3 regions of the Oceanobacillus sp. FSL K6-2867 genome follow, and region 1 is predicted to be linked to each of the others. Evidence: a T-box and tRNA genes for the amino acid it is inferred to sense, from the RefSeq annotation. Region 1 holds a T-box; the other regions hold tRNA genes.

Region 1 (11,078 bases):
TAACAAAAAGCTTGTTCCAGAAGGTATTGAAGGGCGAGTTGCTTATAAAGGTGCACTTGCAGATACGTTCCATCAGTTAATTGGCGGATTACGCTCTGGTATGGGATATTGCGGAACAGGAACAATTGATGCGTTACGCAATGATGCACAGTTTGTACGCATAACAGGTGCTGGACTGCGTGAGAGCCATCCCCATGATGTACAAATTACAAAAGAAGCACCAAACTATTCGGTTAATTAAAGCTTTTATAATACGATGAATAAAAAAATAGATGCTGGGTCCTCCAGCATCTATTTTTTTAGTTTTTTATGTGGTAAAATAACAGATAGCTTATTCGAAAGAAAGAATGGCAAAATTAAAAAGATATACCGCAGGGTTGGAGGTACAGAAAGTTGAAACACAGCATGAAAAAGATATTCCCATTAGTACTTGCGATGCTTGTACTGATACAACTATTTATAACAGAGCCACTTACTGCACATGCTGCAAAGTCATTGGATTTAGGTGCTGAATCGGCAATTCTTGTTGATGCAGAAACAGGAAAGGTTTTATACGCAAAGAATCCTGATGTTGCGCTTCCACCGGCAAGTATGACTAAAATGATGACAGAATACCTTGTATGGGAAGCTGTTGAAAATGGTCAAATTACTTGGGAGACGACAACTCAGATTAGTGATTATGCTTACAGTATTTCTGCAAACACATCGTTTTCAGGTGTTGGATTGAAACAACAGCAGGAATATACAGTTCAAGAATTATATGAAGCAATGGCGATTAATTCAGATAATGCGACAACGATTGCGTTAGCGGAATTGATTGCTGGTTCAGAAGGCGAATTTGTTAAGTTGATGAATCAAAAAGCGGATGAATTAGGCTTATCCGAAGCTGAATTTGTTAATGCTTCTGGGTTAGATAATGAAGACTTAGGAGATAATCATCCAGAAGGAACAGATCCTCATGGGACAAACCTGTTATCAGCAAGATCTGCGGCACAGCTCGCTTATCACCTTGTTAATGATTACCCAGAGGCATTGGATATTTCAAAAATTCCAGAAACTGAGTTTGATGGACAAACTATCCGGAACTGGAACTATATGCTTCCACATGAAGGAGACAATCTAGGGCAATTTTTCTATGAAGGTGTAGACGGGTTAAAAACAGGATTTACAGACTTAGCTGGACATAGCTTCACAGGTACTGCAATCAGAGACGGTAATCGTTTAATTACAGTTGTTATGAGAACGAGTAGTGATACAGAGCGCTTCGTAGAAACAGCTAAATTATTGGATCATGGCTATTCAAAATTCCATGCTGAAGAGCTTTTCCCTGCTGGTTATCAGTCTGAGGATCAGGCAACAATTCCTGTAGCAAAAGGAAAAGAAGATGAAGTGAATGTATCATTAAGTGAATCAGTACGTATACCAATTCAAGAAGATGAAGCAGAATTATATCATATTGAATATCATATCGATGAAGATAAATTAAATAAAGACGGTGAGCTAGTAGCACCAATTGAAAAAGGAGAAGTAGTCGGAACTGCAGAGCTTGTCTATGATGGTGAGGTTGATTACGGTTATATTTTTGATGATTCAACCAGCCAAATTGACATTGTAACAGATGATGCAGTAGAGAAATCAAACTGGTTCATGCTTACACTCGGAGCTATTGGTGACTTCTTTGCAAACGTATTTACATCCGCTGTTGATTGGATTAAAGGGCTTTTTTAGTTAAATTCAATGTAGTGCAGACTTAGCAAAACGGATAGCTAGAAGTAAGATATAGCTGTTTACAGAGTTTAAGCAGCTATCGCCGTCCGGAATCGTTTCGGACGGATGCTTTCCGCGGGCACGGCTTCAGCCTCAAAGGAAGAAAACCACTTCCTTTGATTCTTCAGACACGTGCTGTTCCCGCAGGAGTCACCGTCCTACACTCATCCGGCCTGGTGAGAGGAATGACATTATCAATTGATTCCAATAATAATAGACAGTGGGAAAGTATTAGCGAAGTATGCTTCCCGATTGGATTATGTTTAAATCATAGTTGCACATTAAGTCGCATTTTGCTTCTAACACAATGATTTTAACTTGCATTCTGAATTAAAATTGCTTATGATAGCAATAATTATAATGACAATTAACTAAAAATGTATTGATAGGAAATAGTAATAGCATGTCTTCCTTAAGAGAGCCGGTGGCTGGTGAGAACCGGTGTTAGAATGCTGTGAATCCATCCTTGAACAGGTTTACGGAAAGGATTATGAATCCAAAGTAAGTAAACCCGGTGAAAAGCCGTTATGAACGATAAGCCGGAAGATTTTATCTTCAACAAGGGTGGCAACGCGGGAAATATACTCTCGTCCCTATATTTAGGGACGGGAGTTTTTTGATTTCTAAAGGATTTATCAATTTATATAAAGGAGGAATAATCATGTTAGACATGAAGTATTTAAGAAATAATTTCGAAGAGGTGCAAAACAGACTTGCTCATCGTGGAGAAGACTTATCTGATTTGGCTAAGTTTGGGACTCTAGATGAGAAACGCCGTGGATTGATTGCAGAAACAGAGGCATTAAAAGCAAAGCGCAATGAAGCAACGAAGCAAATTTCTGTTTTAAAAAGAGAGAAGAAGGATGCAGATCCTGCGATCAAAGAAATGCGCGAGCTAGGTGATCAAATTGCTTTACTTGATAAAGATCTGAAGGGTATCGAGGAAGAGCTGCAGCATATTATGCTGTCCATCCCGAATATCCCGCATGAATCTGTTCCAGTTGGAGAAGATGAGGACGATAATGTAAAAGTTCGTGATTGGGGTACTGTTCCAGCATTTGATTATGATGTGCAGGCCCATTGGGATATTGCAACAAATCTTGACATTATCGACTTTGAACGTGCAGCTAAAGTAACAGGAAGCCGTTTTGTTTTTTATAAAGGCCTTGGTGCTAGACTGGAACGTGCACTATTAAATTTCATGATGGATCTCCATGCAGATGAACACGGTTATGTAGAGATGCTTCCGCCACAAATTGTAAATCGTGCGAGCATGACAGGAACTGGCCAGCTTCCAAAATTTGAAGAGGATGCATTCAAATTGGAGGAGTGGGACTATTTTATGATTCCAACTGCAGAGGTGCCGGTAACGAATTACCATCGTGATGAAATTTTAACGGCAGGTGATCTGCCGAAGAAATATGTTGCTTTCAGCACAAACTTCCGTTCTGAAGCAGGGTCTGCTGGCCGGGATACACGTGGATTGATTCGACAGCATCAATTTAATAAAGTGGAGCTTGTTAATTTTGTGAAGCCTGAAGATTCCTATGAAGCATTAGAAACATTGACAGGAAATGCAGAAAAGGTGCTGCAGCTATTAAACTTACCATACCGTGTAATGAGCATGTGTACAGCTGATTTAGGTTTTACAGCAGCTAAAAAGTACGATATTGAAGTATGGATTCCAAGCCAGAAAACGTATCGGGAGATTTCTTCCTGCTCTAACTTTGAAGACTTCCAAGCACGCCGTGCAGGTATTCGTTTCCGCAGAGAAGCAAATGGCAAACCGGAATATGTGCATACGTTAAACGGCTCTGGGCTCGCAATTGGTCGTACAGTAGCAGCTATTTTGGAAAATTGCCAGCAAGCAGATGGATCTGTTGTTATTCCAGAGGCATTACGTCCGTATATGGGTGGAAAAGAAGTAATAAAGTAATTTGAGCTGTGCGGAGGCAACTCATGCCTCCGTTCTATCTTAAATAGGCTAAAAAAATTTGACATTCATTTTTGAGCATGATATATTATTTCTTGGCATTACGGAGGTATACCCAAGTCCGGCTGAAGGGATCGGTCTTGAAAACCGACAGGCGGGTCAAACCGCGCGGGGGTTCGAATCCCTCTACCTCCTCCATTTGAAAATAAAGCGCATAATAATTGGAGATAAAGAAAACCGCTGTTTTGCAGCGGTTTTTTCATATTATTTTTCCTTATGAAGGAAAGATTGTAAGAAGTTTAATGGAAGATGAACCTTCTCCTCTTCATTTAATTGTAAAAAATGAATATCATCATTTTCTATTGCCTGGTTTTTGATACTGTTCACTTCATTATTTAGATTTTCCATTTTAGAATCAAGTTTATTTGCTGCATTTGCCGCTTCCGTTAATTCTGCAATTAGATGGTGTGGGATTTCTCCATTATATTTATAGTAAATTTTATGTTCTAAGCTTGCCCAGAAGTCCATGGCAATTGAGCGGATTTGAATTTCAACAAAAACCTGTTCGGTTCGATCTGACATAAATACAGGAATCGACAAAATAAGATGCAGACTTTTATACCCGTTTGGTTTAGGATGTTTGATATAATCTTTGACTTCAGCAACGGTAATATCCTGCTGATTTTGAATCATTTCACTTACCTTATATATATCAGAAATAAAGGAACATACGATACGAATACCTACGATGTCTTTAATATTTTCGCGAATGGCATCCATCGACATATCTAAATTTTTACGATACACCTTTTTGAGAATACTTTCAGGCGATTTTATCCGTGATTTGATATGTTCAATAGGATTATAAGAATGCATATGCTGAAATTCCTCTTTCAGGATATTTAACTTCGTATTCATCTCATCTAAGCCAAATTTATAGGTTATCATGAAGCGTGTAAGCTCATTACGTATTTGTTTTAATTGCTGTAATTGATTCATGCTTTGATTCCTTTCAACTTTATTGATAAGCTTATTATATCAAATGCAGACGCATTCAGATAATATCTTGACAAATGAGCAAGAAGAGCTTATAGTCATAACAATCAAATCAAAAAAGATGAAGATTAGGCCAGTAGTACAATGACTGTCGGAGAGAGAATGGGATTCATAGGCTGGAAAATCCCTGCGCAGCAGCGTGTATGAACCTACCTAGGAGTCGTTAGCAATAAACTAACCGCAGGGAAAAACTGTGTTATCAATTTAGAGGTGGGCATAAATTCCAAATTAGGTGGTACCGCGGAACTGATTCCGTCCTTTGTTAAGGATGAAGAATCGGTTTTTTTATTTTTTAGGAGGTTGAGTCATGGATAAAAGGATTGCATTTTTAGGAGCCGGTTCTCTTGCAGAGGCAATGTTAGCAGGTATTATTAAAGCAGAAGTTGTAGCAAGGGGAAATATAATTGTAACCAATAAAAGTAATGAAGAGCGTCTTGCATACATTGAAAATCGCTATCGGGTACGTTGCTTGTCTGATAAGGAAGCAGTTTTTACGAATGCTGATATTATTATTTTGGCGAGCAAGCCAAAGGATGCAGAGGAATCAATTACGTCGATAAAACCTTATTTGAATGAGGAACAATTAATTATTTCAACAATTGCGGGACTATCGACCGAAAAGATTGAGAAGCTTATTTCGATGGAGATTCCAGTTGTCCGTACAATGCCGAATACATCAGCACTTATTGGACATTCCGCTACAGCACTTTCTGCAGGGAAGTATGTCGAACCGGAGCACCTTTTGCAAACGGATCAATTATTTCAAACAATTGGTATGACGAAGCTTGTCGATGAAAAGGACATGCACACTATTACAGCTATTTCTGGCAGTGGACCAGCTTTTATTTATTATTTTGTAGAGGCAATGGAAAAGGCTGCAATGGAATTTGGCCTTGATGGGCAAATTGCAAAGGAGCTTATTGCCCAAACGGTTATTGGAGCCGGGAACATGCTGCAGCAATCTGGTGAAACACCAGCAGTACTGCGGAAAAATATTACTAGTCCAGGTGGGACGACAGAGGCTGGTATTGCCGACTTAGATCGGCATAAATTTGAGGAAACGATTATTTCATGTATTCAGCATGCTCGTGATCGATCAGTTGAATTAGGCAGAAAGTAAAGGAGTGAAAAGGATGGAGACACCGGCTTGTGCATATTGCAAGAAGCAGTGGAGCTATTGGATGACATTAAAGAATCTGTTGCGAATAAAGATGAGTTGTCCACATTGTGGAAAAGAAAATTATTATGATTCAACGAAGAGCAACAGTTTCCTGACATTAATGCTTGCACCAGCGTTAATCATTATTGGCTCATTTCTAAACGTGCCATTGGGTTGGCTATTTGGGATTTCAATCCTGCTCATTTTATTTCATTTTTTGTTTTACCCTTTTCGTACGAAGGTAAGAAAAGCAGATTAAAAAAGGATGCACCGTATTATTCGGGCATCCTTTTGCTTTTTATTATCTAGCTAATTCTCTCCGAGTATATCGGCGTGAATGCTGCAGTGATCGACCAACCTTTTCAAGGATTTGTTCGATTGGATTATCATCCTGCATTAAATCATAGTCAGAAATATTAATGCGCAAAACGGGACAGGCATTAAAATTATCAATCCAGTTTGTATAGCGCTTATACATTTCTTCCCAGTAGCTGACTGGCGTACTTTTTTCCATTTCTCGACCGCGTTCCTGGATTCTGCTAATTATTTCGTCAAACGAGCCTTCCAAGTAAATAAGTAAATCCGGGTGCGGAAAATATGGTGTCATTACCATTGCATCAAATAAATTGGTATAAGTTTCATAATCGGTTGGTGACATTGTACCTTTATCAAAATGCATTTTGGCAAAAATTCCGGTATCCTCATAAATGGAACGGTCCTGTACAAAGCCGCCGCCATATTCAAAAATTTTCTTTTGCTCTTTAAAACGTTCTGCAAGGAAATAAACCTGCAGATGGAAGCTCCATCGTTCAAAGTCATCATAAAATTTTTCCAAATATGGATTTGTGTCCACCTTTTCAAAAGATGTCTTAAAGTCTAATGCTTGTGCTAATGCTTTCGTCATGGTTGATTTACCAACTCCAACCGTTCCTGCGATTGTAATCACACTATCGTTTGGAATATGGTACTTTTCTCTTAAATTCATCGCTGGTTCCCCTTCATTTTGATTCCGCCCGTAACAGCTAAATGGTTTGTTACTTTTTCGATAATGCAATCTAAATCCTGTTGATGCTGCACAAAATCTGTTGTATCACCATTTATCCGGATAACGGGAATATTAGGATGTAATCGTTCAAAAGCATTCATATAATCCTCGTAATCACTTCTTAGCTGCTCAAGGTAAGAAGCCTTTATATTTTGCTCTATATCTCTGCCACGTTTTCTGATTCGTTCCAGAATTGTATCTAGACTAGCATTTAAATAGATGAGCATATTAGGTGTCGGCATATCCTCTGTCAAAATTTGGTAGATCTGCTCGTACTTCTCTAACTTACTCTCTTGTAACGTACGTCTTGCAAAAATCATGTTCTTGGATATATGATAATCAGCTATTACAGCTTTATTTTCCTTCAGATATTTTTTATCGATATCTTCCAATTGCTTGAATCGATTGCATAAAAAAAACATCTCAGTTTGGAAACTCCATTCTTCAATATCATCGTAAAACTTGCCGAGAAATGGATTTTCCTCGACAATTTCCTTTAATAAATGATAATTAAAATGACTGGATAGTTTCTTCGCGAGCGATGTTTTACCAATACCAATCGGTCCTTCAATTGCAATGAAAGGCACTTCTGCCATTATTATTTCCTCCAATCATTGCTTTATAAGACAGATATTATTTATTTTATCATAGAATAGGACTATCTACCATGTGAAATATATGTCGCTTTTCAATTTGACAAAAGTTTTGTATAATGTATTCTATCTTGTCTTAATTACCTTTTGGCTCCGTAGCTCAGGGGATAGAGCATCGGTTTCCTAAACCGTGTGTCGCAGGTTCGAATCCTGCCGGGGCCGCCACTTCCAAGCATAGCATTTCAAAGCAATCTCACTTCTGCATTCTGCCCAAATGAAAAAGTACAGTCTAAAATTAAAGTAAGTCAAAATTAAATCTAAAAAGAGAGGACAAATTATATGAGTCTAACAAAAAAGATTATGATTGCCCTCATATTAGGGGTTTTTGCCGGCGTTATTTTAACCTTCGTTCCAGATAAAGCATTTTCAATAATAGATACGTATTTGCTGAATCCAGTTGGTCAGATTTTCCTGAATTTAATTATGATGCTTGTAGTTCCGCTTGTATTTGTCTCCATTACATTAGGTACAGCAGGATTAGGGGAACCATCAAAATTAGGAAAAATCGGAATCTATACGGTTACCTTTTTTCTAATAACAACAGCATGTGCACTAATCATTGGTATTGGACTTGGATATATCCTCCAACCCGGAAAAGAGGGTGTATTTAATACGGATCAATCCTATGAAGCAACAGAAGCACCACCAATTATGGAAACGATTATTAATATTATTCCGGAGAATCCAATCGCATCAATGGCGACTGGGGATATGCTGCAAATTATAGCATTTGCTATTTTCATAGGGGTTGCATTAGCTTTCCTTGGGGAAAAGACAGCAGGAATTCATCGTTTATTTGAACAAGCAAATGAAATATTAAATTGGTTAGTTATGTTAGTTATGAAGACTGCACCGTACGGAGCATTTGCGTTAGTTGCTTCTGCGATTGGTGACGCAGGCTTAGATGCAATTGGCTCAATGGCAATGTATATGATAACCGTTGTACTCAGCTTGATTGTTCATGGAGCAGTTGTATACAGTCTAGCAATCTGGTGGCTTGGCAAAGCAAATCCGCTTAAATTTTATAAGGGCTTCTTCCCTGCAATGTCTGTTGGATTTAGTACGTCTAGCTCAAACGCAACACTACCAATTTCAATGAAAACTGCGCAAGAAAACCTTGGAGTGAAAAAAGAGATTAGCAGTTTTGTTCAACCATTAGGTGCGACAATCAATATGGATGGAACAGGGATCATGCAGGCAGTAGCTACCGTGTTCATTTCCCAAGTATACGCACTACCATTAAGTGCAACAGACCTGCTTCTAGTTATACTGACAGCTACATTAGCAAGTGTCGGGACAGCAGGTGTACCTGGTGTTGGTATGATTATGCTGGCTATGGTATTAGGCCAAGTAGGTTTACCTGTAGAAGGGATTGCATTAATTATCGGTATTGACCGTATCCTTGATATGTTACGTACGTCTTTAAACATTACAGGAGATGCGGCATGTGCTTTTATTATCTCTGAAAAAGAGAGACGCAGGGAAGCGAAGGCTTAAATTTAGAAAATCACGTTGTTTTCTTTCAGGTAAAGCAGCGTGATTTTTTTTATTTTAATAATTATATTTGAATTTAAATAATATTGCGAATAATAGTAATTGGGATGAATTACTTTAAAATCGTCATAAAATGTTCTAAACTAGAAATTAGTTACCGAATGTTTTAATTATTTTCAATTAATTATTTAAGAAATAATGAAATCGATTACAAATAGGATGAGGTGATTGGATGGATATGCAAGTGATACCAGCTAGAAGTGAGAATTATAATTTAAAAGATTATCAAAAAGCCAGAGAAAACTTCAAATGGGAGGATGTAAACAAGCATTTTACCTGGAATGAGACTGGAAAGGTAAATATCGCATATGAAGCATTGGATCGCCATGCAGAGAATCCTGCTAAAAAAGATAAAGTAGCTTTATTATATTCTGCCCCAGGACGTGAAGAAAAGCTTACATTTTCTGATTTAAGCAAAACGAGCAACAGGTTTGCAAATGTATTAAAAAAGCATGCGGTAAACAAAGGAGATCGAGTTTTTCTTTTTATGCCAAGAAGTCCGGAATTCTATGCGGCGTTCTTTGGAATATTAAAAACCGGTGCGATTGCTGGACCTTTATTCGAAGCGTTTATGGAGCAGGCTGTCCGAGATCGGCTGCAGGATAGTGAAGCAAAAGTGCTTATTACAACACCAGATTTGATTGAGCGGATTCCGCAAGAGGAATTACCTCAATTAGAAACAATTATTCTTGTTGGTGAAGCAGGAGTAGCTCATACTTATATTGATTATCATAGTGAAATGGCTCAGGCCTCAGATGAATTTGATATCGAATGGGTTGATTTAGAAGATGGTATGCTGCTTCACTATACATCGGGATCTACTGGGAAGCCTAAGGGTGTTTATCATGTGCATAACGCTATGATTCAGCATTACGCTACGGGCGAATGGGTGCTTGATTTGAAGGAAGATGATGTTTACTGGTGCACTGCTGATCCAGGCTGGGTAACAGGAACGAGCTATGGTATCTTTGCACCTTGGCTGCACGGTGTTACAAATGTTATTCGTGGCGGTCGTTTTACACCAGATGATTGGTATGAAACGCTAGAGAAAAACAAGGTAACTGTATGGTATACTGCGCCAACAGCATTGCGGATGCTTGTCAGTCATGGTGAAGATGCACTCAAGAAATATGATCTTTCATCATTACGTCATATTATGAGTGTTGGGGAACCGTTGAATCCAGAAGTCGTGACATGGGGGCTCTCAGCATTTAATTTGCGCATTCATGATACATGGTGGATGACCGAAACAGGTGCACAGCTTATCGTCAATCTACCTGCATTGGAAATTCGCCCTGGTTCGATGGGTAAACCGATTCCGGGTATTGAAGCATCGATTGTCGATAATGAAGGAAATGAATTGCCGCCAAATCAAATGGGAAATCTTGCTATAAAGGCGGGATGGCCATCAATGATGCGGCAAATCTGGAATAATCCAGGTAAATATGAAAGCTATTTTATTAATGGCTGGTATGTCTCCGGTGATAGTGCATACCGTGATGAGGACGGCTATTTCTGGTTCCAGGGCCGTCTCGATGATGTGATCAACACATCTGGCGAGCGTGTTGGTCCATTTGAAGTTGAGAGTAAATTAATTGAGCATCCAGCAGTTGCAGAAGCGGGTGTTATTGGAAAACCACATCCAGAACGTGGGGAAATCATTAAAGCATTTATTTCCTTGAATGAAGGCTATGAAAAGTCGGATGAACTATTAGAAGAAATTCGTCAATTTGTTAAGACGGGTCTCAGTGCCCATGCTGCACCAAGAGAAATAGAGATTCGTGACAGCATTCCCAAAACGCGAAGTGGCAAAATTATGCGTCGACTGTTGAAGTCTTGGGAGCTTGGTCTTCCAACTGGAGATACATCAACATTAGAGGAGTAAAATTGAAAAGCTTTGATTGTCGCTTT
Region 2 (11,078 bases), 2.1 Mb from region 1:
GTAAAATAAAAGTAACGCAAGTAGACGGGACTAAAATACTAGTCGAAAAAATATCATAGATGGTTGAAAAAGACAATTGCCTTGTATTAGGGAATTGTTCTTTTTTTTGAAAAAAAGAATGAAAATGGGGGTTTAAGGGTAGTTACTAAACAGAGGAAAATTCTCTATGTAAATTTAATGTAAATTATTTAACTTATACCTTTACAAATGGTTAATAAATCATTAATAATGGGAGAGGTGCAAACGACAAGATTCAACATTAATGAAGGGACGAAAGCAATAGTGAATATCGATTTACAAGCCTTATTATTCGAGTTTATTGGTGGTTTAGGAATATTCTTACTCGGTATAAAATTTATGGGAGACGGACTCCAGAAATCAGCAGGTGACCGTCTGCGTAACATATTAGACCGGTTTACGACTAATCCATTTTTAGGCGTTTTGGCAGGAGTCATCGTAACATGTCTGATTCAGAGCAGCTCAGGAACAACAGTACTTACTGTTGGACTAGTAAACGCTGGATTTATGACGCTGCGCCAGGCTATTGGAGTCATCATGGGTGCTAACATTGGTACAACAATAACTGCATTTGTTATCGGGCTTGATATTGGAGAATATGCTTTGCCAATTCTTGCAATTGGGGCATTAATTTTATTTTTCTTTAAAAATCAAAAAGTTACAGCAGTTGGACAAACTATATTTGGGTTCGGGGCATTATTTTTCGGTTTAGAATTAATGAGTAGCGGGATGTCTCCATTACGTTCTCTCGACTCATTTCATGATTTAACGGTAAGTATGTCTTCAAGCCCGATATTAGGAGTAGTTGTTGGTACGGTATTTACTTTAATTGTACAAAGTTCCAGTGCTACTATCGGTATTCTGCAAGGATTATTCTCAGAAGGTGCGATAGCATTAGAAGCAGCTATACCAGTTTTATTTGGAGATAATATTGGTACTACAATTACAGCGATATTGGCAGCAATAGGTACAAGTATAACTGCAAAAAGAGCTGCATTAACACATGTTATTTTTAATCTTGTAGGTACTATTATTTTCCTTACATTCCTAGGTTTATTTACAAGTTATGTAGGCTACTTACAAACACAGTTAAATTTAAATCCTGAAATGACTATAGCCTTTGCACACGGCAGTTTTAATATTATTAATACGTTGATTCAAGTTTGGTTTATTGGTGCATTAGCGTGGATTGTAACAAAAATCATTCCAGGCGAGGATACAATTATTGAATATAATCCAAAACACCTTGACCCTATCTTTATTCAACAATCATCAACACTTGCGTTAGATCAAGCAAAATCTGAAATTATTCGTATGGGTGAATATGCACATCAAGGTTTAGAGGAAACAAATCTATACGTTATCACACATAATCAAAAACACTCGGAGATGGCAATGCAGGTGGAAGGTGCATTGAATAATTTGGATCGGAAAATAACCGAATATCTCGTTAATATTGCAGCCGGATCCTTATCAGATGCAGAAAGTGTAAAGCACACCTCCCTGATGAATTCAGTTCGTGATATTGAGCGAATTGGCGATCATTACGAGAATATTATTGAGTTGATTGATTATAAAATATCGAATAAAGTTAACTTAACAGAACAAGCTTTGGAAGATCTTAATACAATGTTTGACTTAACACTCTTAACAGTTAAGCAAGCGGTAGAATCTTTGGATAAGATGGATCGCGAAGCGGCATTAGAAGTTATCCAAAAAGAAGATAAAATCGACAAAATGGAACGTCAATTCCGCAAAAAGCATATCATCCGTATGAATGAAGGGTTATGCAGCGGGTCAGCTGGTATCGTATTTGTAGATATTATCAGTAACTTGGAACGTATTGGTGACCATGCAGTAAATATTGCTGAAGAAGTATTAGGAGAGTAGAAAAAGGAGGGAGACCTCCTTTTTTGCTTATCAGAGGATTTTTTTCTGCAAGAAGCAACAATTTATTCATTTAAATGTTGAAATAAATTTTAGAACATGATATTATAAATCTCGCAGTCGCATAAATGACTAATACATAAATTTTGAGTAAAAGCAAAAAGTTTTGCAAATATGCAAAATCAAGTTGACAGAAAAACTGAAACATGGTAAATTATATTTTGTCGCTAATATAATGCCAGCTAGTAAAACACTTGAAAAAGTAATGGTTACTAGTGGATATAGCAACTTTAGACAGACTATCTTATTATTCCACAGTAGCTCAGTGGTAGAGCAATCGGCTGTTAACCGATCGGTCGTAGGTTCGAATCCTACCTGTGGAGCCATATGGCGGCGTAGCTCAGCTGGCGAGAGCGTACGGTTCATACCCGTGAGGTCGTGGGTTCGATCCCCTCCGCCGCTACCATACATAGTTCAATTCAATAATTATATAATGGCGGTCGTGGCGAAGTGGTTAACGCACCGGATTGTGGCTCCGGCATACGTGGGTTCGATCCCCACCGGTCGCCCCATTATAAAAAATCAGGACCCTTAGCTCAGTTGGTTAGAGCTATCGGCTCATAACCGATCGGTCGCAGGTTCGAGTCCTGCAGGGTCCACCATAAAACTCGGAGGTATACCCAAGTTCGGCTGAAGGGATCGGTCTTGAAAACCGACAGGCGGGTCAAACCGCGCGGGGGTTCGAATCCCTCTACCTCCTCCATATACTTTATTTTAAATTACATATACCTGGCTCGGTAGCTCAGTCGGTAGAGCAACGGACTGAAAATCCGTGTGTCGGCGGTTCGATTCCGTCCCGAGCCACTTTTTAAACAAGCAAAATTGCTTGTTTTTTCTTTTGTACAAATATATTTATTTAATCTAGCAAAAAGTGATAAAATTCTTTAATTGTTTAAGGCAAAAAATTTGCATGAATAATGAAGCTCTGATAACCTTTAAATTAAAGGTTAGACAGACCTTAATAATTTGGATTCATTTAAGGAGGAAAAAATTATGGCAAAATTTGAACTACCTGAGTTACCTTATGCATATGATGCATTGGAACCAACAATCGACAAAGAGACAATGAATATTCATCATACGAAGCACCACAACACGTATGTTACCAAATTAAATGATGCACTGGAAGGACAAGCAGATCTTCAAGTAAAATCAGTAGAAGCACTTATTAGTGATTTAAATGCAGTTCCTGAAAACATTCGCACAGCAGTACGTAATAATGGTGGCGGACATGCTAACCATAGCTTGTTCTGGAAGCTTCTTTCACCAAACGGTGGAGGCGAGCCATCTGGCGAACTAGCAGATAAAATTAACGCTAAATTTGGTGGATTAGATGCATTTAAGGAACAGTTTGCAGCAGCAGCAGCAGGACGCTTCGGTTCTGGTTGGGCATGGCTAGTTCTAGATAATGGTGAATTAGAAATCACTAGTACTCCAAACCAAGATTCTCCATTAATGGAAGGAAAAACACCATTATTAGGATTAGACGTTTGGGAGCACGCATACTACCTAAATTACCAAAACAGACGTCCGGATTATATTTCAGCATTCTGGAATGTTGTTAACTGGGATGAAGTTGCTAAAAATTATAATGAAGCAAAATAAGAAGAGAAAAGTAAAACACGCGGTTAATTCCGCGTGTTTTTTTGTATAACTGTTACTCCTTCGTTCACACTAAGAAAGACGCAGGAGGAGTAACCGTATGCAAAAGATGATCCTATTTTTTCAAGATAAAATGGAAAGCAATCGAGATTTACTGATTTTATTGCTCATTGGTGGTCTTTATTCACTGGGGATTTTTCTATCCAACACATTTGTGAATATATATTTATGGAAACAATCAGGTGACTATATTACAATTGCTAATTATAATTTAGCAATTTGTCTGTTCCAGCCAGTTACCTTTATCCTTGCAGGAAAACTTGCCAAAAAAGTTGATCGAATTATAGTATTGAGATTAGGTGTTATTTTTCTATGTCTTTTTTTCTTATGTGTGCTTCTAATTGGTGACAAAGCTTCAACCTATAATTTCTTGCTTGGAAGTTTGTTGGGGATTGGATATGGATTTTATTGGCTGGCTTATAATGTATTAACCTTTGAAATAACAGAGCCTGAGACGAGAGATTTTTTCAACGGATTCCTTGGGATTTTACAATCGCTAGGTGGAATGACGGGTCCACTTTTAGCCGGGGCAATCATCGCTAAAATGGCAGATAATATTGGTTATACAGTAATTTTTGGTGTTTCCTTCGCTTTATTTGCATGTGCCGTTGGAATTAGCCTTTTATTGAAACGCCGGGGTGCTGAAGGGGTTTTTCACTTTAAGCGCATTTTAGGAGAAAGACAACGTAATAAAAACTGGAACAGAATTCTCCGTGCACATTTTTATCAGGGCTTGAGAGAAGGAATCTTCGCTTTTGTAATATCAATCTGGGTTTTCTTAGTGACAAAAAGCGAATTTGCACTCGGAACATTTAATATGTTCCTTTCAGGGCTATCTGTAATTTTTTATTTGATAGCTACAAAATTTATCAAACCTTCTATGCGTAAAAAGGCGATTCTTATTGGAGCTACACTTCTTTATGCTTCCATTTTTATCATTATTATCGATATAAACTATCTATTGCTTATGATATATGCAATTGTAATTGGAATTGCATATCCAGTCATAAACGTGCCATACGTATCACTTACCTTTGATGTTATAGGTAAGGCTTGGAAAGCTGGCGAAATGCGTGTAGAATATATGGTTGTTCGTGAATTGTTTCTAAATAGCGGCAGGGTTCTATCTATTATCGTTTTTCTTGCAGGTGTGTATTTCTTTGATGCAGAAAAGGTTATTCCGATTTTACTGATGATTTTTGGCGCTGGTCATTTTATGATTTATTTTGCTGTCCGTAATATTTATTTAGGCAGCCCAAAAAAGAAAGAGATTTTATTAAAAGAACAAATAACAGACGAAAAAAATCGCTAAATATGATAAAATTAGAAATATGTTTGATGGAGATAAAGGATTATAAAAACTTATCTAATCTGCAGATGTGCAATTAAAAAGCTCGCCTAAAAGGTTAGAGAATGCCACAATTATAAGAGAAAATTATTATTTTCACTGGGGGAAAATAAATGAGTAAAAAGAAAAAGAAGAAAAGAGCGCAGCTGCCTTTTCGGATTAATATGTTGTTTTTTGTTGTGTTTTTATTGTTTTCCGTATTGATTCTGCAACTCGGAGTAGTTCAGATTTTAAATGGGGAGGACTTCCAGCAGGAAATCGAACGGACGAACTTGGATACAACTAAAGTACCGGTACCTCGCGGTAAAATATTTGATCGAAATGGTAACGTTATTGTCGATAATGAGGCAGTATATTCGATAACATATACACCTCCAAAAGGTGTACAAGCTGAAGACCGTTTAAAGGTTGCTAAGAAATTAGCTGAGTATATTAAGATGGATGATGAAGATACGCTTGAAGGCATTACCGAGAGAAATAGAAAAGAATATTGGTATTTATTAAATAAGGAAAAGGCAGATAAGCGTCTTTCTGAGGATGAGAAAGAAGGCATGTCGAATGCTGAGGTTTATCAAGCTACACTTGATTTAATCACTGAAGATGAAATCAAGGATTTCTCAAAACAAGAGCTAGAGGTAATAGCTATCAAGAAGGAACTGGATAAGGCCTATTCTTTAACACCACAAATCATAAAAAATGAGGACGTGACTGTTGAGGAATATGCCAGGATTGCGGAGAATTTAGATAAGCTTCCTGGAATAAATGCTACAACAGATTGGAATCGTGAATATCCATATGGAACGACATTAAGAAGTTTACTTGGAAGTATTTCAACACAGGAACAAGGTATACCTGCGGAAGAAGAAGCTAGCTACTTAAGTAAAGGCTACAGCAGAAATGACCGAGTAGGAACAAGTGGTCTGGAATTACAATATGAAGATCTATTACGTGGAAGAAAAGAACAGATCCAATATACGACCACAAAGAGCGGCACACTTATCGGCTCTGAAACGATTGTTGAAGGCGAACGCGGAAAAGATCTTGTTCTAACAATTGATATGGACTTACAAAAAGAAGTAGACAAGATTGTTCAAAAAGAATTACAAACAGCTATTACAAAACACCCACATGGAAACCGTTTTATGACAGATACATTAGCTGTTGTTATTGACCCAAAAACAGGAGAGCTTTTAGCTGTGTCTGGCGTGCATTATGACCGTGATAAAAATAAATTTATGGATGCTGCATTGCAAACATTGTCACATGCACACACACCGGGATCCGTAGTTAAAGGAGCGACCGTGTTGGCTGGATATGAATCCGGAGTAATTACGCCAGGGTACGGTATTAATGACAGTCCTATCCGGGTTGCCCAAACATCACCTTTTAGATCCTGGTCAACGCTTGGTCCGGTGAACGATATAACAGCTTTACAAAAATCCTCAAACGTTTATATGGGTTATATTGCTTTAAAAATGATGGGTGAGGATCGCTACCCTTTCCCAGATGGAAGTCCCTTATCAGTCGATCCCAACTGGCGTCAAGCCTTTCAAGAAATGCGGAATTACTTCAGACAATTTGGATTAGGTTCTAGTACTGGCATTGATTATCCAAGTGAGTCTACAGGTTATTCCGGGACACCTGACAATGCGGGTTTACTTATGTACCATGCAATTGGTCAGTATGATCAATATACGACTTTACAATTAGCACAATATACAGCAACAATAGCTAATGACGGCTATCGAGTCCGACCGCATTTTCTTCAGACAGTTCATGAACCGATTGCTTCACAAGATGAGATAGGACCGCTATATAGTGCACAGAATACCGAAGTATTAAATCGGGTTCAAATGAGTGATGAGAATATTAAACGGGTACAAGAAGGTTTTCGTCGTGTATTCCAAGAATCTGGTGGAACAGCTGTTGGCGACTTTGGTAATTCACCGTATAATCCAGCGGGGAAAACAGGTACTGCTGAGACGGCTGTATATGAAAATGGTCAGAAGCTTGCTGATACAAGAAACCTGGCGTTAATTGGCTATGCTCCATTTGATGAACCAGAAATTGCCTTTGCAATTATCACACCATATGCTGGGACAGATAATAGTCATAATGTGCCGCGGCAGGTTGGAAAACAAATACTAGACACATACTTTGATCTGAAAGAAAAACGAGATAAAGCTAGTGATGAAGATTCTGATCAAGAAGAGACAACAGAGGAAGAACAAGAATAAAAATACGCCTAAAATTTCACAAATGGAATTTTAGGCGTATTTTATAATCATAAATTACATAAAATTAACAGTATCTTAATACTATTACTATATAATAAGACTACGACATTCCACTATTCGTGCAGAATGCAGTATAAAAAATGGGGGATATGGATGACAACTCGCGAACAATTTCAAAGTGAACTTAATGAGTTAAATGAAGATATTATTAAATTGGCCAATGCAGCAGGTCAAGCATTAGATGATGCAGTTGAAGCGTTATTTAGCCAGGATGTAGAGCTTGCAAGACAGGTAATTGCCAATGACAAGAAAATAGATCGAAAAGAACTTGAGATGAATGATAAAACGATTCTTTTAATTGCAAAGCAGCAGCCAGTAGCGACAGATTTAAGAAGGGTAATTACAGCACTAAAAATTTTGACGGATATTGAACGTATGGCTGATAATGCTAAGAACATTGCTACTGCTACGATTCATTTAGGTGAGAATGCATCGATCATCCCAAACGATATTAAAAAAATGTATAACATGACAAAAGATATGATGTACACTGCTATACAGGCTTATAAATATGAAGATATTACAGTCGCAAGGAAGTTAGCTGTCATGGATGACGAGGTTGATCGATTATATAAAATAATTGTAAGTGAATTATTAGGAGAAACTGCGGTAAATCCTGATAAAATTCAATATATTATGCAGGTTGCATTCTGTGCAAGATATTTAGAACGTTTTGCTGATCATATTACAAATATCGGTGAAAATATTCTTTATTTGGTTAAAGGGGAAAATTATAATTTAAATTAAAAAGTGCTGGCAATGGGAATCACTTCCTGCTGCCAGCATTTTTATTATCGTGCAATTCTTTCTGCGATTTCGTAAAAACTCATATCACTCGATACTTCAAATGTACCAATCTGAACGTAAAGACTATACTCATGCTCGTCCAAATAACGATTAAATTCTGATGCATTGTCAATAATATTTTGTTCAGCTAGAAGTGCACTAATATCAGAGGAAGCCATACCCGGACTAATTGTTAACGAGTAATGAACCACATTATTCTCAGGTTCTTCCTCGGCTTCTTTTTCTATTTCTTCTTTTTTAATCTCTTCATTTGTTTCTTTGCTGGATTCATTAGTCTCATCAGACGACTCTTTCTTCGATTGTTCTTTTGATTTAGCTTTTGTTACTTTCGAAGACTTATCTTTTGTGCCGGCAGTTGAATCAGATTCTTCTGTTTCTGCATTTTCTGCTGCTTGTTTTTTTTGAACGCTATATGAAATATATTCTTGTTGATCAAGAACGGCATATCCTTCATTTTCCACGTATTCAATCATTTCTTCAATATCGATATTCTCCACACTTTTTGCGGAGTCTTCGACAAAATAAAAAATGATGAAAAGGATAACAGCGCTAGTCAACAACCCAATTGAAAAAGCACGTACAGTATGTTTCATAATTTTCTCCTTTTATGCTTATTGATTTGATACACTGTTTTTTTCATCATTTGAATTTACATCCTGCGTTAAGTCAGCAGGCATAAGCTCTTCTTCCAAGATCTTTATTTGTTTCTTCATTTGATATGTATCCTGCATCGTCGTAATTGAAAGTTGTTCAAGCTGAGTTTCCAGCTCTTCAAATTTGTCATTCATAAAATAGGACAAAACAAATAGAACAACAGCAACAATAATGATGGAAATTATTGCAACTAACATGGCATTCCCTCCTTTTACATCCATTAATAGTTATATCATAGTTTCTCACATGAGAAAACCATAATTTTTTTTGATACATTCTTGATAAGTTCAGCAAACTCTGCTATTATAATTAAAGTCTGTACGTAATAATATGTATGATAAAAAGCAAGTTGTTAAAGTTTGGAGGGAAGAACATGCGCGTAAACATTACTTTAGCTTGTACTGAAACAGGAGATCGTAACTATATTTCTACAAAGAATAAACGTACGAACCCTGAACGTATTGAGCTTATGAAATATTCACCACGTCTAAAAAAACACACTTTGCACCGTGAAACAAAATAAATGAAATTAATTGAGAAAACTCTTATCATATATGATAAGGGTTTTTTAACTTTTAAGGGGGTGAAACTATTGGATAAAACTAATTTAAGGAAAGAAACAATCAATCGTTTAAAAAGTTTATCTATTGATGAAAAGAGGAAAATTGAAGTTAAATTAATGGGAAAACTGCTCTCCTCAGAATTATGGAAGTATGCTGATACGATTGGTTTAACAATATCCCAGGATTTTGAATGGGCAACCGGCCCAATTATCGAAGCTGGTTGGAAGCAAAACAAAAAAATAGTTGTGCCTAAGTGTATTCCTAATGAAAAGCAGCTTCATTTTTATGCAATCAATTCTTTTGAACAGCTTGAGTCAGTTTACTTTAATCTGCTTGAACCAATACCAGAGACTAAGCGATTCGTTGCTAAAAAAGATATTGATCTTTTAATTGTTCCGGGACTATTATTTGATAAGCACGGTTATCGAATCGGTTTTGGTGGCGGTTATTATGATCGTTTTTTAGTCGATTTTAGTCAAAAAACAGCTTCATTATGTAGCTTTAAGCAGTTAGTAGATCGAGTTCCAAGAGAAAAATATGATTTGCCAGTCCATAATATTATTACTGAAAAAGAAGTTATACATACTCAAGAATCTTGAAGCGCGTATAATATTGCTTGTTCGGAAAATAACTATGAATACCATTTAAAAGGCAGGTGGTTTTATTGCGAACAGGCATCGTCTTATTAATATTGTTGATAACAACAATGTTTTTTTATCGATCGAGGTACAAAATCATGAATGCTTTATTGAACATTAAGTTTATCAGAAAAAAATCAGTGGAACTTTCTATGAAGATCCCGAGTCTGCGTTCCAAATTGTTTCAGAATGTGTTTTCGATTTCAGACTGATAAGGGTTAAAAGAGGCGGCATAAATTGCAGCTTCTTTTTTATTGAAGCGGCAAATAAGGTTTAGGATATAGCATCGTTCTGTGAAAATGATTAGTGTTCTGATATGATTAAGGTGAGGAAGGTGAATATATGTATCTTGATGACCAATATAAGCTTTATCATACGGCATACGAACTGGTAACCAATCACCAATTTGATATTCTGCATATAGACCAGAATACAAATGAAATCTGGCTCGAAAAATATGCAAATAAAAAATCTCAAGTAATCCGGCTTGTACAGAAAGGATTTGATTGGAAAAATCATTTGAAGCAGGATATTGCTCTCGTATTTCAAAAAGCAAAAGCAATGAAAAAATTATTTGCTGGTAAACATATTGAATTGCATAATGTTTACATCTATTCTCATTCACCTGTAGATGACTGGGAAATCTTAAAGAAACCGATGCAGCTAAAAGAGAAGAAGAACCCATTAAAAATGTTTGTGTATTACTTAGATCATGAAGAATCTAGTGAAGAACTTCGTCGGCTTCAAGCAGATTTAGATGTACAGTTTATGCCTATGCCAGATGAAAATGATGAACAGAAAAAAGAGCAGACAATTCAAAGCTATAAGACGTATTTAGCAAAAGCACTTGAGAATAAACATAAAGAAGTCGAAAATGTCTTTTCATATGGAAAGCCTTATTTTACATATCTGTTAATTGCAATTAATATTTTCTTGTTTATTTTACTGGAAATGAAGGGCGGCAGCACCTCAATCGATACACTTATTGAAATGGGTGCAAAATATAACCCAAGTATTATCGATGGGGAATGGTGGCGAATTGTAAGCTCCATGTTCCTTCATATTGGCTTTCTGCATTTATTAATGAACATGCTTGCAGTTTACTATCTAGGGACAGCAATTGAACGGATTTTTGGCAGAAGTC
Region 3 (11,078 bases), 640 kb from region 1:
AATCTTCAGGATCGTGTACTTCGTATTTTTAAGATTACAGGATTGGATGAAGTTATAACGATTAGAGCAGCGATTCGAGGTGGCAATGAGTGATGGAAAGTTTCGATTTTGTTGAGTTAAAGATTCCAGCAGAGGCAGAATATGTAGGAGTTGTTCGTTTAACCATGTCTGGAATTGCAAATAGAATGGGTTTTTCCTATGAGGATATTGAAGATTTAAAAGTTGCAGTTTCAGAGGCAATAACGAATTCAGTAACACATGCATATAACGAAACAGGTCAGGGCGAGATTACAATAGGTTTTGGAATCTATGAAGACTGTCTGGAAATTATGATAGCTGACAATGGAAGCAGCTTCAATATGCAGAAGGTAAGAGAGGAAATAGGGCCATATGAACAGGATGAGCCCATTGAGAACCTTAGAGAAGGAGGATTCGGATTATTTTTAATTGAGGCTTTAATGGACGAGGTGCAGATCAACAATAACTACGGTGTCATTGTACTAATGAAAAAGTACCTTAGCGAAAAAGAGGTGGATTTTGATGGCGACCAAGTCTCAACCACACAATAGAGGAGGAGACGAGGTATACCAATGGATTGAGCATCTCCAAAAAGAGCCAAAAGATGAGGAAGTTCAAGAAAAAATTGTGCTAACTTATAAGGATTTAGTAAGCTCTATTGCCAGGAAGTATTCAAAAAATAGTGCAATACATGAAGATTTGGTGCAAGTAGGGATGATCGGATTGCTGGCTGCTGTCAGAAGATATGATCCAACGTTTGGTAAATCATTCGAATCCTTTGCAATTCCGACAATCATTGGCGAAATTAAACGATTTATTCGTGATAAGACATGGAGCGTTCATGTACCTCGTCGTATAAAAGAATTAGGACCTAAAATAAAAAAAGCAGTAGATGAATTAACAACCATGAATCAGAAGTCTCCAACTGTAGATGAAATCGCGGAATACTTGGATGCATCTGAAGAGGAAATACTGGAAACGATGGAAATGAGTAAAAGTTATAAAGCACTATCCGTTGATCGCAAGATAGAAGCAGATTCAGATGGTAGCTCTGTCGCCATATTAGATTTAGTAGGAAATGACGAAGCAGGATACAACAATATTGATCAAAAAATGCTGATTGATAAAATTTTCCCAATCTTGTCAGAACGTGAACAACAGATACTGGAATGTACGTATTTTAAAAATATGAGCCAGAAAGAAACAGGCGAGCTGTTGGGAATATCCCAAATGCATGTTTCCAGACTTCAAAGACGTTCTTTGAGAAAGCTTCGTGAAGCAATACAGTCCGATAAAACGGAGGTTTTCGATTGAATGTGAGCAGTAAAGTGGAAGTGTCTGTTTTTCAAAAGGCGAAAAAAGGTAATTACCTTTGTGGCGATAGTTATTTTTATATAGAAACGGAAAATGAATTTGTTTGCGCGTTAGCAGATGGTTTGGGCAGTGGCGAATTTGCCAAGGAATCTTCCCAGATTGTTATCGATATTATTCGAAATAATATTGGAGCAACTGTAGAGGAATTAGTTAAAATATGTAATGCTAAGTTAATGGGGAAACGTGGTGTAGTGCTGGGAATTCTAAGGATGGATTATCGTACACAAATATCCGGATTTTCCTCCATCGGAAACATAGGCATTATGTCCATTACAAAAGATAAAAAAAAGAAGCGAAACATTCCAAATGCGGGGTACTTGGCTGGTTATCACCGCCCGTTTAAAGTGATGACACAACGGCTTGAACCTGAGATGACATTCATTATTTTTTCTGATGGTGTTTTGGATAGAGAATTATCCCAGCGCTTTTTTGAAAATAAGGATGTTCGGTGCATTACGAAAGCATATGAACAGACAAGTGATAAAATCAGAATGGATGATACAACGCTGATTGCAGTGAGATATATACCAAAGAAACCATTTTCAGCTGACTGATAAATAGAGTCAGCTTTTTTGTTCCTAATAAATAGTAGATTGGGAATTCCACTCTTTTTTTGATAAAATAAAATGGTATATAAAGGAGGAACGATTGTGACAGATCAGCTTGACAGCAATCTTATAAAGTGGGTTTCTAAAGAAACAGAAGTAAATACAACAACAATAAAAAAAGTAATTGAACTATTAGATGAAGGCAATACAGTTCCTTTTATTGCGAGGTATCGTAAAGAAGTAACGGGTGGACTAGATGAGGTTCAGATTAAAGCCGTACAGGATAAATGGCATTATGCTGTTAATCTTTCCGAAAGAAAACAAGAGGTTCTTCGAATTATTGAGGAGCAAGGGAAATTAACAGAAGAGCTGGAAAAAGAGATCAAGCAAGCTACTCAATTACAGCGGGTAGAAGATTTATATCGTCCATATAAACAAAAACGTCGGACGAAGGCTACTATTGCGAAGGAAAAGGGCTTAGAACCGTTAGCAGAGCTGGTTTGGAAGCAAGAACCATTCCATCTGGAGCAAGAAGCAGCAAAATATCTGTCAGAGGAGCAGGAATTACATACTCAAGAGGATGTATTAGCTGGAGTTAATGATATTATTGCAGAATGGATTTCAGATGATGCGGCTTACCGTGACTACATTCGTGAAGAAACGTTTAAACGGGGCACAATCCAGTCCGAGGTAAAGCATGCTGAGAAGGATGAAAAAGGTGTTTATGAAATGTATTATGTATACAGTGAAGCAGTTCGTTCACTTGTATCACATCGTATCCTAGCATTGAACCGTGGCGAGAAAGAGGACGTTTTAAAAGTAGTGATTGAAGCACCAGTAGAGCGAATCACCCAATTTTTGCAAAATAAGGTAATAAGCCGTAAAACTGACACGGAGTTAAGAGCTGTACTTCAGACTGCTATTGAAGATAGCTATAAACGTTTGATTCAGCCGTCGATTGAAAGAGAAATCCGAAATAGCTTAACAGAAAAAGCGGAGAATCAAGCAATTGAAGTATTTTCCGTGAATCTCAAGAACTTATTGTTACAGCCGCCGCTAAAAGGCAGAACTGTGCTTGGTGTTGACCCGGCATTTCGAACTGGCTGTAAGCTAGCAGTTGTTGACGAGACTGGAAAGGTTCATGAAGTTGGGGTTATGTATCCGACCGCTCCCAGGAATGATGTTGCAGGGGCAGAAAAAATCGTTATGAGCATTATTCGTAAATATGATGTAGAGCTTATCGCAATTGGCAATGGAACCGCATCGCGAGAGACAGAGCAATTTATTTCCGATGTCATTGCGAATAACAGCTTAAACATTCCTTATATTATTGTAAATGAAGCTGGAGCAAGTGTTTACTCTGCATCTCCATTAGCTCGTGAGGAATTCCCTGACCTCCAAGTAGAGGAAAGAAGTGCGGTATCCATCGCACGTCGTGTTCAGGATCCACTTGCAGAGCTGGTAAAAATAGATCCGAAATCGATTGGTGTTGGGCAATATCAGCATGATGTTAGTCAAAAGTCTCTCAATGAATCACTTGGATTTGTTGTTGAAACAGCTGTTAACCAGGTTGGTGTTAATGTAAATACTGCATCTGCATCTTTGCTTCAATATGTAGCAGGTTTAAGCAAAACAGTCGCTTTGAATATCGTGAAAAAACGGAACGAAGAAGGTAAATTTACCGATCGCAAGCAATTGAAAAAAATCCCTAGACTAGGAGCAAAAACATACGAACAGGGAATTGGTTTCCTGCGAATCATCGACGGGGATAACCCATTAGATCGAACGCCAATTCATCCAGAAGTATATGCACATACAAAGAAGCTTCTAAAAATGATTGGTTATGAGCTTGCAGATATTGGTACAGATAAACTTCGGTCAAAGCTTAATGAATTGGATAAAGCAAAAACTGCGGAGAGCTTAGAAATTGGTATTCCTACATTGATTGATATGATGGATGCCTTAAGCAGACCGGAGCGGGATCCACGTGACGATTTTCCGCAGCCGTTGCTCAAGCAAAATGTCATTGCTCTTGAAGACTTGAAACCCGGTATGGAAATGCAAGGAACTGTAAGAAATGTAGTTGATTTCGGTGTGTTTGTAGATATCGGTGTTAAACAAGATGGCCTTGTTCATATTTCCAAAATGGCAAATAAGTTTGTGAAGCATCCAATGGATATTGCATCAGTAGGAGATGTCGTAACTGTCTGGGTGGAGCAAGTTGATGTGAATAAAGGAAGAATCGCTTTAACGATGGTAAAGAGTGATAAATAATAAAAAACGTTCCTAAATTTGTTTAGGAACGTTTTTTGCTTATAAAATTCGAATACTAAGGTTTAATTAGGTGCTGGAACGACCACGTCCAGCTTCAGCCCCCAGCGAGACTTCCCAACTGGCTTTTCCAGAGGCCTAGTCGCACTTATACCCTTGAGGTGAAATCGGGCATCGACTCTGGGGAAAAGGATGGCCGATTAAAATCAGGCTGCGCCTAACATCAGTATACCCCTAAGGGGCATGTTTCCTTTATCTTCTTCGTAAGAATGTTCGACAGGTCGAACCACCCCAAAGTTCGGGGCGCAGTCCGTACGTCGCTAACCGGGCGCTTGCGCTTTTGTTCTATTATTCTAGTTCACTTGCTGCTTCTACTTCACTTAAGGAGATGCCAAGTGCATTAGCTACACCTTCACCATATGCTGGGTCAGCTTTGTAGCAGTTGTTGATATGGCGTAATTGAACTTCTTTACTAGTACCTTGCATGTTTCTAGCGGTATTTTCAAAAAGTCTTTGTTGTGCTTCAGGTGATTGAAGACGGAATAGCTTACCTGGTTGTTCATAGTATAGGCTGTCATCTTCATCGAAGTCCCAGTAGTTTGCGTCTCCACCTAATTCTAGTGCAGGCTCTTGATGTTCCTTAGTGTCTTCCCATTGACCATAGCTGTTAGGGCTGTATGCTACATGTCCGCCCTGGTATGGATGGATCCGCATTGCTCCATCGCGGTGGTACGGATGGAAGTCCTTTGCATTTTTAGGGAAGTTAACAGGGATTTGCCAGTGGTTTACACCAAGACGATAACGCTGTGCATCACCGTAAGAGAATAATCTACCTTGTAACATTTTATCTGGTGAGAATCCAATACCAGGTACAATGTTCGTTGGAGCAAATGCTGCTTGTTCAACTTCTTCAAAGTAGTTTTGTGGGTTACGGTTAAGCTCTAACTCTCCAACTTCAATAAGCGGGAAGTCACCTTTATACCAAACTTTTGTTAAATCAAATGGGTTATAAGGCATGTTTTTAGCTTGCTCATCGGTCATAACCTGGATATACATTTTCCATTTTGGATTTTCGCCACGCTCAATTGCTTCGCGTAAATCTCTAGTATGACTGTCAAGGTCACTGCTATGGATTGCTCCAGCTTCTTCGTCATTTAAGTTTTCAATTCCTTGCTCTGTATAGAAGTGGAATTTCACCCAATGACGTTCATTGTTTGCATTAAACATACTATAAGTATGACTTCCAAATAAATTCATATGTCGAAGTGTTTTAGGAATACCACGATCAGACATAATGATTGTAACTTGATGCAGCGCTTCTGGCAGGCTTGACCAGAAATCCCAGTTCGCTTGGGGATTATGCATATTTGTTACAGGATCTTTCTTTACAACGTGATTTAAATCAGGGAAACGCTTAGGATCTCTAAAGAAGAATACAGGTGTGTTGTTTCCTACAAGGTCCCAGTTACCTTCTTCTGTATAGAATTTCATAGCTGTTCCGCGAATATCGCGGTCCGCATCCCCTGCACCACGCTCGCCAGCTACTGTTGAAAAGCGTAGGAACATGTCAGTCTTTTTGCCGACTTCTGAGAAAACTTTTGCTTTTGTGTACTTCGTAATATCATTTGTGATTGTCAATGTACCATAAGCACCAGCACCTTTAGCGTGCATACGACGTTCAGGTATTACTTCTCTATCAAAATGTGCTAGTTTTTCAAGGAACCAAAAGTCTTCCATTAAAAGTGGACCTCTAGGACCGGCAGTTTTTACGTCATCATCATTGGGTACTGGAGCACCGAAAGCGGTTGTCAATCTCTTTTTATTTTGATTTTCCTCACTCATAACAAATATCCCTCCTGATTGTTTAAATACAATTATTATAATATCACAATCATTACCAGATTACTATAAATATAGTTTATTATTTTAACACTGTTTATACGTGGTGAATAAGGTTAAATCCTTAATAAATTGGAGATTGATCAAAAATATTATTTATTCGGATGAGCATATTAAAAACTTAATTTTAGAATGGTAATCAATCTTTATTTTTTGTGAGTATTATCATTTATAGTAACTAATTGAGAAAAGAATGCAGATATTGGCTTAAGAAAGGCAATGTAAACAAAAGACAATCTAAGTTATAATATAGAAAATTAAAAATACTGCGTATATAGATTGCTATCACATAAAAAGCTGAAACATTATTTTTATGCTAGAATTAAAAAAAGGCTAACGTGACCTACCCATAAAAAAGAAAGTAGTTATGCAAATGGATTTAATAAATGAAAAGGAACTATATGAATTAGTTAACAAAATCTCAGTTACTTATTTTCAAAAACCCTTCATTGATGATGTACGATTCAATCATCGGCTAAGAACAACAGGGGGCAGATATATCCCAGTGAAAAGACTGATTGAACTAAACCCCAAATACGCGATGGAAATGGGACAAAATGAATTTATAGGCATCATAAAACATGAACTATGTCATTATCACCTTCATATAGAAGGAAAAGGTTATCGGCATCGAGATAAGGATTTCAGGGAATTATTGAAGCGAACCGGTTCTCCAAGATTTTGCAGCCCACTACCCTCAGAAGAAAAAAACTACAAACATGTATATAGATGTAAAAAATGCGATCAGGTTTATGAAAGAAAAAGACGTATCAATATACAAAAATATAGATGCGGGAAGTGTAAAGGTGCTCTAAAATATGTTTCTATAGATTAAAAAGAAGGTGGCGTATGTAGTTCCTTTTTATAAATGCAATTACCGTATTTATGTAGATCGTAAAGTTTGCTGCCTTTTATCCAAAAAGATATTTGTTTGTTTTTGCGAAAAAATTAGTTAAACCATTGACGAAATATGTCATCCGTGTTAAATTAAATAAGCTAATAAGTCAGCTTTTTGTTTAAAAAACTTTTTCAAAAATCCTTGACAACTTAAAAAATTTATAGTATGATATTCAACGTTGCTGTAATTATTCAATACTTCTTATCTGAGAAGGAATAACCCTTTGCTGAAAAGAGGAAAAAGAGTTCAAACCCAGCGATTGAGATACATAAAGAATTATTATTCCACAGTAGCTCAGTGGTAGAGCAATCGGCTGTTAACCGATCGGTCGTAGGTTCGAATCCTACCTGTGGAGCCATCCGGAGAAGTACTCAAGTGGCTGAAGAGGCGCCCCTGCTAAGGGTGTAGGTCGTGTAAGCGGCGCGAGGGTTCAAATCCCTCCTTCTCCGCCATTGCAAAATGGCCCGTTGGTCAAGCGGTTAAGACACCGCCCTTTCACGGCGGTAACACGGGTTCGAATCCCGTACGGGTCATCATTTCTTTAAAATAAAATATTGGGTCCGGTAGTTCAGTTGGTTAGAATGCCTGCCTGTCACGCAGGAGGTCGCGGGTTCGAGTCCCGTCCGGACCGCCATAAGTTGGGCCATAGCCAAGCGGTAAGGCATCGGGTTTTGATCCCGTGTATCCTAGGTTCGAATCCTAGTGGCCCAGCCAATTTTATTTATAAAAGAAGAAGTTAATACTATTTACTTAAATAGTATTTTTTTTATTCCTGTCATATAGTAATAAGTGTATTATTATCTATGAAATGGATGAGGGGAACTTAACTATGAGCCATTAGCTCAGTCGGTAGAGCATTTGACTTTTAATCAAAGGGTCGAAGGTTCGAATCCTTCATGGCTCACCAATTAATTTTGATTCAATAATTACTATATTCTGCGGTCGTGGCGGAATGGCAGACGCGCTAGGTTGAGGGCCTAGTGGGTGAATAACCCGTGGAGGTTCAAGTCCTCTCGACCGCATCAAATTGTAAATGCAGTAATACCAAGGGGTTTAAGCCTATTGGTATTTTTTTATTCACTCATTTCTTAAGGGAATGGGTGCTTTTTTTATTGCTGTTACTCCAGTTTTACTCCGTTTAAGTAAATGGAAGTATTCTATTTATTTTATAATGTTCGTGTTTTAAACAAATCGGCAAGTTTATCTAAAGTATCTTTTTGTTTATTAGGGAACAGATGACCATATACATTAATTTTAGTCTTAATAGAGGCATGTCCTAGCTTTTTTTGATGGTTCTATAGCAATTTACCTTAATGTATTGATAAAGACGCTTTAGAGTACCTTAAATTGTGTAATTGGACGAGTTAAGTAATTTCCTCATGTCTTTAAGATTATATGGATTCCTGAGTTATATTTTTTTCAGCAGATTTAAGTTCAGTGTTATAAAAAAATTGTGAAAATTATCCTATTCTTATAATAGAACTTTTTTTTAGAAGAACGATCGGTTAGTAAATTTTTGAAAGAATTTTCTTAAATAAGCAATTTTAGTGTAAACTGAATTTATAGTAATGATTGAAATGATATATGAAGATTGTGAAGGGGTGCACTTAAACTAACGTGGCTGGATAGCGTAATAAGATTAAGGAAGTTTAAATAGCAGTATCTGGTACTACTATTTTGATATTTGTTGAGCAAACCAAACATGCAAGGATGGAGTAACTCCAATATTACGTAATAGACGCTTACTGTGCTATAAAAGCATTCTTTAGTTAAAACAATGATTTAAAGTAAAGACTTTTAATTAAAGATTTGGTTTTCAACAATCTGAGGAACCTTCTTTTTCAAATTATGTAATTTTATACATAAAGCTTTTTGAATTTAGGAATTAATCATCGTCCCATTATTTGGTTCAAGCTTCGAATCTTACTTTTTGGGAACATTTTAGGGGTATTTCCTGGGAGCAACTGGCTTGAAAAAATCATTAGTAAGTTATTACTTTTTGGATGTTATAATTTATACATGAACAAAAAAGGAAAGGCTGTTTTATATTTGAATAGGTCTCAATATGATGAAAAAAGTATCAATGAGGGTAAGTCAAGAAGGTTTTTCGAAGGTGTAATTGAGGAGAATGGATGGAAATACAGAGTACAAGACAAAGACAATGATATTGATGGAGAGATAGAGGTTTTTTCTATGGTAGGCGAAACCACTGCCAAAATTGTTAAAGTACAGTTGAAATCAACAACTTCAGTAAAAAAGGGTAAGGAACTGATTACTTTTGACTGTCCAGTAAAATTTTTAAACTTTTGTGATGTGTGTGATATTCCAGTTATCATAGTTCTCTATGATGTTGAAGAGAAGAGAGCATATTGGTTATGGACTCAGCAATATATATTCAAAGTATTAGAAAAAAATAATGGAAATTGGAGAAATAACACCTCATCAGTGACCATTAAGATACCAATTGAAAATGAAGTATCAGAAGAAAGTTGTTTTTATGACGAAATAAAAGGCATATCGATTAATGGAATAAATGAAATTCAACAGTGGAGAAAACAAGATACTAGTGAACATTATTTTACCATATTAGAGGAGAAAGATGATTCTAATTTTAACAACAGAAGAATTAGTGCCAAAATTTACTTAGAACGTTCGTTTGCCACGTCAAGGGATTCAACTATTGAGTTGATAAAAAAGATTAACGCGAAGATTAAAAACAATAGATATAATAAGCGAATATTAGAAGGAAGAAGTGTTAAGTCAGAACCAGACTATGTTTGGTTATCTTTCTATGATGATTTGATTCAATTTGAATATGGACTCCCATTTTGTAGAACTGAATGGATTAATAGGAAAAACAGCCCTTCATTATTTATAAAGGATTACGACCAGCTAATTGGTGAAGACAATATAAGAGTAAAGTGGGAATATAACAGACCATTGCAAGATTACCTTTTGTTAAACTCAACCTCAAAAACTTATTATTTAGAAGGTGTAAGAGAAGCTCTATTATTTGCAAAAAGTGAACTTGAATTACTTCAGAAATTATTTGCTGAGGAAGATATTAGTAACTTTTATAACTACATAATTGGAAAGCGAGGAGAATATAGCAGTAACTATATTTTGTTAAGTGATTGCCTTCCACCTTATGAGTGTAAAACGCTTCATAGGGCTTTGGAAGCTGCACTGGGTGACTTGGATAATTTGGCTATCGCTATTGAAGGAAATGAAAGAAATAAACAGTATTTAAATTATCAATTTATAAGTGAATTTTATAAGCACCTTGTAATACTCAATTATGAAATAGAGAAAATACTATAATTTTATACCTTTTGTGTACCTTGAGACCTTTCTGAAAGTAAGCTCCAATTCCAGGATTGTCCCAATTATTTGAAAAAAATATCGATTATTACTGATAAAACCAGTGCAGTAAAAACTGGGGGTTTGAGTAAAGGAGGATAATCTGTTGACATTTAAAAAAGAAAATTCAGATAAATATATAAATAAAGAATTTCAAGCACCTGTAAAAGCATTGAGTAGTATAGAATCGCAAATAAAGAAACCAGACAGTACGCTAAAAGCATTGAGTAGTATAGAATCGCAAATAAAGATGCCAGACAGTACGCTAAAAGCATTGGGTGGTATAGGATCGCAAATAAAGATGCCAGACAGTACGCTAAAAGCATTGGGTGGTATAGGATCACAAATAAAGATGCCAGACAGTACGCTAGAAGCCATGAGTAATATTGCTACCGAGATCCAACTAAAACCTCTTAGTTCTAATTGGGTTCTTACAAGTCCGGTTATTAAAGAAATGTCTTTATTTAATGAAAATCTAGATGCAAACAAAATATTCAGTAGAATCCCGAGAGAAGAATATAGCCTTAATCAAAGCTATAATAATGAAAGTAATACCTTGGAATTTGTTTTAGAAAACAAAGAAAACAAAGAGTCAATTCCATTAAAAGATATTCCAAGCACCTTAGCAATTATTGATATTTTAGAAAGTCTAACAATAGAAGATGTTTTTGAATTTTATAGGCATTTAGTGAAATTTCCGATGCTAGGTG

What was found. The T-box of region 1 lies ahead of serS (serine--tRNA ligase). A T-box ahead of a tRNA ligase gene usually reads a tRNA of that ligase, here a tRNA-Ser.
Region 2: it encodes a tRNA-Ser, which carries the amino acid that the T-box ahead of serS (serine--tRNA ligase) is inferred to sense. The anticodon was not compared.
Region 3: it encodes a tRNA-Ser, which carries the amino acid that the T-box ahead of serS (serine--tRNA ligase) is inferred to sense. The anticodon was not compared.

Annotation. Positions count from the first base shown of each region.
Region 1 is NZ_CP150144.1:2,056,209-2,067,286, reverse strand. Features, by position in the region: gene guaB (IMP dehydrogenase) at 1-241, shown strand, start outside; gene NSQ77_RS10300 (serine hydrolase) at 394-1,728, shown strand; T-box leader at 2,141-2,365, shown strand; gene serS (serine--tRNA ligase) at 2,429-3,703, shown strand; tRNA gene NSQ77_RS10290 (tRNA-Ser) at 3,806-3,898, shown strand; gene NSQ77_RS10285 (GTP pyrophosphokinase family protein) at 3,965-4,699, opposite strand; gene proC (pyrroline-5-carboxylate reductase) at 5,064-5,876, shown strand; gene NSQ77_RS10275 (TIGR04104 family putative zinc finger protein) at 5,890-6,174, shown strand; gene NSQ77_RS10270 (deoxynucleoside kinase) at 6,217-6,900, opposite strand; gene NSQ77_RS10265 (deoxynucleoside kinase) at 6,897-7,556, opposite strand; tRNA gene NSQ77_RS10260 (tRNA-Arg) at 7,703-7,778, shown strand; gene NSQ77_RS10255 (dicarboxylate/amino acid:cation symporter) at 7,893-9,110, shown strand; gene acsA (acetate--CoA ligase) at 9,340-11,052, shown strand.
Region 2 is NZ_CP150144.1:4,389,525-4,400,602, reverse strand. Features, by position in the region: gene NSQ77_RS21465 (NfeD family protein) at 1-59, shown strand, start outside; gene NSQ77_RS21460 (Na/Pi cotransporter family protein) at 283-1,908, shown strand; tRNA gene NSQ77_RS21455 (tRNA-Asn) at 2,217-2,291, shown strand; tRNA gene NSQ77_RS21450 (tRNA-Met) at 2,295-2,371, shown strand; tRNA gene NSQ77_RS21445 (tRNA-His) at 2,402-2,477, shown strand; tRNA gene NSQ77_RS21440 (tRNA-Ile) at 2,491-2,567, shown strand; tRNA gene NSQ77_RS21435 (tRNA-Ser) at 2,576-2,668, shown strand; tRNA gene NSQ77_RS21430 (tRNA-Phe) at 2,697-2,769, shown strand; gene sodA (superoxide dismutase SodA) at 2,959-3,570, shown strand; gene NSQ77_RS21420 (MFS transporter) at 3,668-4,939, shown strand; gene NSQ77_RS21415 (penicillin-binding protein 2) at 5,089-7,212, shown strand; gene phoU (phosphate signaling complex protein PhoU) at 7,366-8,019, shown strand; gene NSQ77_RS21405 (hypothetical protein) at 8,064-8,672, opposite strand; gene NSQ77_RS21400 (hypothetical protein) at 8,691-8,930, opposite strand; gene rpmG (50S ribosomal protein L33) at 9,107-9,256, shown strand; gene NSQ77_RS21390 (5-formyltetrahydrofolate cyclo-ligase) at 9,317-9,895, shown strand; gene NSQ77_RS21385 (rhomboid family intramembrane serine protease) at 10,277-11,078, shown strand, end outside.
Region 3 is NZ_CP150144.1:1,415,860-1,426,937, reverse strand. Features, by position in the region: gene NSQ77_RS06990 (STAS domain-containing protein) at 1-93, shown strand, start outside; gene rsbW (anti-sigma B factor RsbW) at 93-569, shown strand; gene sigB (RNA polymerase sigma factor SigB) at 541-1,332, shown strand; gene NSQ77_RS06975 (protein phosphatase 2C domain-containing protein) at 1,329-1,946, shown strand; gene NSQ77_RS06970 (Tex family protein) at 2,019-4,214, shown strand; gene NSQ77_RS06965 (catalase) at 4,560-6,053, opposite strand; gene NSQ77_RS06960 (SprT family protein) at 6,484-6,945, shown strand; tRNA gene NSQ77_RS06955 (tRNA-Asn) at 7,292-7,366, shown strand; tRNA gene NSQ77_RS06950 (tRNA-Ser) at 7,370-7,460, shown strand; tRNA gene NSQ77_RS06945 (tRNA-Glu) at 7,470-7,541, shown strand; tRNA gene NSQ77_RS06940 (tRNA-Asp) at 7,566-7,642, shown strand; tRNA gene NSQ77_RS06935 (tRNA-Gln) at 7,648-7,722, shown strand; tRNA gene NSQ77_RS06930 (tRNA-Lys) at 7,840-7,915, shown strand; tRNA gene NSQ77_RS06925 (tRNA-Leu) at 7,947-8,030, shown strand; gene NSQ77_RS06920 (DUF4365 domain-containing protein) at 9,028-10,329, shown strand; gene NSQ77_RS06915 (RES family NAD+ phosphorylase) at 10,475-11,078, shown strand, end outside.